One region of the Streptomyces sp. NPDC007929 genome, then DNA from elsewhere that is predicted to be linked to it. Evidence: riboswitches for the same ligand, from Rfam matches in the RefSeq annotation. Region 1 holds a riboswitch; the other holds the start of a gene.
What was found. Region 1 has a riboswitch for ZMP and ZTP ahead of ACFZDE_RS11765 (glycine hydroxymethyltransferase). Riboswitches for the same ligand answer to the same signal wherever they lie in the genome.
Positions count from the first base shown of each region.

Region 2: it holds a riboswitch for ZMP and ZTP, as region 1 does, so the genes downstream of both, ACFZDE_RS14310 (tetrahydrofolate dehydrogenase/cyclohydrolase catalytic domain-containing protein) here and ACFZDE_RS11765 (glycine hydroxymethyltransferase) in region 1, are expected to answer to the same signal.

Region 1 covers NZ_JBIBKD010000003.1:465,696-468,077, forward strand. Annotated here, with positions in the region: gene ACFZDE_RS11760 (glutathionylspermidine synthase family protein) at 1-1,093, shown strand, start outside; ZMP/ZTP riboswitch at 1,217-1,303, shown strand; gene ACFZDE_RS11765 (glycine hydroxymethyltransferase) at 1,335-2,382, shown strand, end outside.
Region 2 covers NZ_JBIBKD010000004.1:150,116-152,497, reverse strand. Annotated here, with positions in the region: gene ACFZDE_RS14315 (gamma-glutamyltransferase) at 1-639, opposite strand, end outside; ZMP/ZTP riboswitch at 953-1,039, shown strand; gene ACFZDE_RS14310 (tetrahydrofolate dehydrogenase/cyclohydrolase catalytic domain-containing protein) at 1,061-1,927, shown strand; gene ACFZDE_RS14305 (ABC transporter permease subunit) at 2,032-2,382, opposite strand, start outside.

The DNA of each region.
Region 1 (2,382 bases):
CGACTCCCTGCGCCCCTACTGGGACGAGAGCGCGCACTACGTCTTCTCCCTGGAGGAGGTCGAGGCCCTCGAAGAGGTCGTCGAGGACCTCCACCGCATGTGCCTGGCGGCGGCAAGCCACATCGTCACCGAGGACCGCTTCGCCGACCTCGGCATCACCGACCCCCGGGTGGCCCGGGCGGTCGCCGAGGCCTGGCACCGCCGCGCCGAACTGCCCTCCGTCTACGGCCGCTTCGACCTCCGCTACGACGGCACCGGCCCGGCCAAACTCCTGGAGTACAACGCCGACACCCCGACCTCCCTGGTCGAGGCCGCGTCCCCGCAGTGGTTCTGGATGGAGGAGCGCTTCCCCGGCGCCGACCAGTGGAACTCCCTCCACGAACGCCTCGTCGACGCCTGGAAGAAGCAGGCCGCCCTCCTCCCGCCGGGCAGCCCCCTGTACTTCGCGTACTCCTCGGCCGACGAGCTCGGCGAGGACATGATGACGGTGGCCTACCTCAAGGAGACCGCCGAACAGGCCGGTCTGGCCACCGACTGGATCGCCATGGAGGAGATCGGCTGGGACCGCCTCTCCCGCCGCTTCGTCGACCACCGCCTCCGCTTCATCCGCAGCGTCTTCAAGCTCTACCCGTGGGAATGGCTCACCACGGACCGCTTCGCCGACCACGTCCTGGACACCCTCGACAACGGCGGCGGCACGGGCTCCACCCTGTGGATCGAACCGGCCTGGAAGATGCTCCTCAGCAACAAGGCCCTCCTGGCGATCCTCTGGGAGCTCCACCCCGACCACCCGAACCTCCTCCCCGCGTACCTGGACGGCCCCCGCGACCTGTCCACCACGGGCTGGGTGGCCAAGCCCCTCCTCGGCCGCGAGGGCGCGGGCGTCACGATCCACGACCCCGGCACGGCCCCCGTCCTCCGCGACGAACCCTGCTGCTACCAGCAACTGGCCCCCCTCCCCGACTTCGACGGCAACCGCGTGGTCCTGGGCGCCTGGGTGGTGGAGAACGAGTCGGCGGGCCTCGGCATCCGCGAGTCCTCGGGCCTGATAACGGACGAGTACGCCCGCTTCCTGCCGCACGTGATCTTGTGAACGGAGCGCAGGGGGAGGTACATCGGGGGCGCGGGGAACTGCGCGATCAACCACAGAGCACCCGCACCCGGCGACGAAGAACAACCCGGCAGACGCTCCCCGCCCACCCCACCCGGTAGGCTGACCGAGGGCCGTGACTGGCGCGCTGGGATGGGACCAACCATCGGGGAGCGGCCCGAGCAGTCAGAGCCGTGCGCCTGGGCCGTACCGTGAACGCTGAACGCAACGTCCGGAGGTCCCCATGTCAGCAGAGCTCACCCCCGCTTCCACCGCCTACCGCGCCGCCCTCGACGTGATCCGCGCCGTCGAACCCCGCGTGGCGGACGCCATCGGCCAGGAGGTCGCCGACCAGCGCGAGATGCTCAAGCTGATCGCCTCCGAGAACTACGCCTCCCCGGCCACGCTCCTGACCATGGGCAACTGGTTCAGCGACAAGTACGCCGAGGGCACCATCGGCCGCCGCTTCTACGCCGGCTGCCGCAACGTCGACACCGTCGAGTCGCTCGCCGCCGAGCACGCCAAGGAGCTGTTCGGCGCCCGCCACGCCTACGTCCAGCCGCACTCCGGCATCGACGCCAACCTCGTCGCCTTCTGGTCGGTCCTCGCCCAGCGCGTCGAGGTCCCCGCCCTGGAGAAGGCCGGAGCCCGCCAGGTCAACGACCTCTCCGAGGCCGACTGGGCCGAGCTGCGCCGCGCCTTCGGCAACCAGCGCATGCTGGGCATGTCCCTGGACGCCGGCGGCCACCTCACCCACGGCTTCCGCCCGAACATCTCCGGCAAGATGTTCGACCAGCGCTCCTACGGCACGGACCCGGCCACCGGCCTCATCGACTACGAGGCGCTGCGCACCTCCGCCCGCGAGTTCAAGCCGCTGATCATCGTGGCGGGCTACTCCGCCTACCCCCGTCTGGTGAACTTCCGGATCATGCGCGAGATCGCCGACGAGGTCGGCGCGACGCTCATGGTCGACATGGCGCACTTCGCGGGCCTGGTCGCGGGCAAGGTCCTCACCGGCGACTTCGACCCGGTGCCGCACGCCCAGATCGTGACGACCACCACCCACAAGTCGCTGCGCGGCCCCCGTGGCGGCATGGTCCTGTGCGACGACTCGCTGAAGGACCAGGTCGACCGCGGCTGCCCGATGGTTCTCGGCGGCCCGCTGCCGCACGTCATGGCCGCCAAGGCCGTGGCCCTGGCAGAGGCCCGCCAGGAGTCCTTCCGCGACTACGCCCAGCGCATCGTCGACAACTCCCGCGCGCTCGCCGAGGGCCTGATGCGCCGTGGCGCGA
Region 2 (2,382 bases), on a different contig from region 1:
CGCGGCCTCGATCCGCGCCTCCCGGTCGCCCGCGCCGGCGGTCTCGGCGAGCAGGCGCTTCCAGGTGGCGGCCAGTGCGGGGTTGGCGAAGAGCTCGCCGGGGCGCGGCGCCTTGCCGCCGGGCAGGTAGACGTCCGCCGACGAGGTCCACTCCGTCTCGAACAGCTCGCGCACCGTCTCGACGGTCTCGCCGACGCGCTCCACGGGTGCGTGCCCGTGCTCGGCGTAGCCGATGGCGTACTTCAGGACCTCGTCGAGGGAGCGGGTGCCGTGGTCGCGCAGCAGCAGCATCCAGGCGTCGAAGGCGCCCGGCACGGCGGCGGCGAGCGGCCCGGTGCCGGGGACGAGGTCCAGGCCGAGGCCCCGGTAGTGCGCCACGGTCGCGCCGGCCGGTGCGACGCCCTGCCCGCACAGCACCCGCACCTCGCCGCCGGCCGGGGCGAGCAGGATCGGCACCTCACCGGCCGGGCCGTTGAGGTGCGGCTCGACGACGTGCAGCACGAACGCGCCCGCCACGGCCGCGTCGTAGGCGTTGCCACCGCTCTCCAGGACGGCCATCGCCGACTGCGAGGCGAGCCAGTGGGTGGAGGACACCATGCCGAAGGTGCCGCTCAGCGTGGGGCGAGTCGTGAATTGCATACCTGACCTCGGTGATTGTGTACGTCGACGGGCCTACGTGAGAGCGGAATGGGCCGACGGGGAGGTAGGGGGGAGAACGAGCGCGAGAACATCTCCTCCCGATAGCCCCATCTCCACCGCGGGCCGGGGCAGGCTGTCGTTGTCGGCCACTGCCGCACGCAGAGTAGATGCGTGCTGCCGACCGACACCACCCTTCTCACGGGCTTCGTCTCGGCCTGGTCGTGACCTGCTGTCAGGTGTTGATGATGCGGTCGGAGGAGCGTCGGGCAGTGCTCCGGGCCGGGGCTCAGTGGAAGGGCGTCCATTAGAGTGGTGCGTGGGCCGTGACTGGCGCTGAGGTGGAGCACCACCGGGGAGCGGTCTGACGAATCGGTCGATGCCGTGCGCCTGGGCGAGTGGTCAGCGACGCCTGGAGGCGACCATGTCCCAGACACAGACAGCCCGGCTGATGGACGGCGTTGGCCTTGCCCGACGCATCGTTGAGGACGCGTCAGGCAAGGCGGCAGAGCTTGCGCGACGTGTCGGCGTGACGCCTTGCCTGGCAACGGTGCTGGTGGGTGAAGATCCAGCTTCGGTGACGTACGTCCGGATGAAGCGGGCCCGTTGCGCGAAGGCGGGCATTGAGTCCCGGCTTGTCAGCCTGCCGGCCACCACCACGACCGCTGAGCTGGTGGAGACCCTTCAGTCCCTCTCTCAGGACGCCGGGGTGCACGGCATCTTGCTCCAGCACCCCTGTGGTCCTCACATCGATGAGCGTGCGGCATTCGAGGCCATCGCGCCGGAGAAGGACGTCGACGGGGTCACGATGAGCTCCTTCGGGGCCATGAGCTTCGGACTGCCTGGTTTCGCATCGTGCACCCCGGGCGGGATCATGCGGCTCTTGGACGAGTACGACGTCGATCTCGCAGGTCAGCATGCCGTTGTCGTGGGTCGAAGCGCGATCCTCGGCAAGCCTGTCGGAATGCTCTTGCTCGCCCGGGACGCCACAGTCACCTACTGCCACTCCCGTACGACCGATCTGGCCGCGAGGGTGCGGGAAGCGGATGTTGTCGTGGCGGCCGTGGGACGGCCTCGGCTTGTTCGCGGTGAAGACGTCAAACCAGGGGCCGTCGTGATCGACGCCGGATACAACCCGGGCAATGTCGGCGATGTCGACTTCGACACCGCCTGCACTCGTGCCCGCTTGATCACGCCAGTCCCCGGTGGGGTCGGCCCCATGACCATCGCGGTACTGCTGGCGCAGACGGTCGATGCGGCGTACGCCCAGCTCGGGCCGGCCGGCCGGTGAGCGCGGACGCCTCCGGTCCTGCCGTCGACGACGAACAGCCGGCCCGCTGATCCTGTGGAGGTAGTCAGAAGGCGGTCAGTCGCCCCCGGGGCTCGCGGATGCGGCTACTTCATTCCCGTGGTCGCGATTCCCTTGACGAGGTAACGCTGGCCGACGAGGAAGACGACGAAGACCGGGATGAGCGTGATGACGGACATCGCGAACAGTGATCCCCAGGAGGCTCCGCTGGTGGCGTCGACGTAGTTGCGCAGGGCGACGGGCGCCGTCTGCAGTTCCGGTTTGGTCAGGTAGATCAACTGGCTCAGGAAGTCGTTCCACGTCCAGATGAAGGTGAAGATCGCGGTGGTGGCCAGGGCCGGCAACGAGATCGGCAGGAGGATGCGGAAGTAGATGCGCCAGTACCCTGCTCCGTCGATCTTGGCCGCCTCGTCCAGCTCGGTGGGCAGACTCCGGAA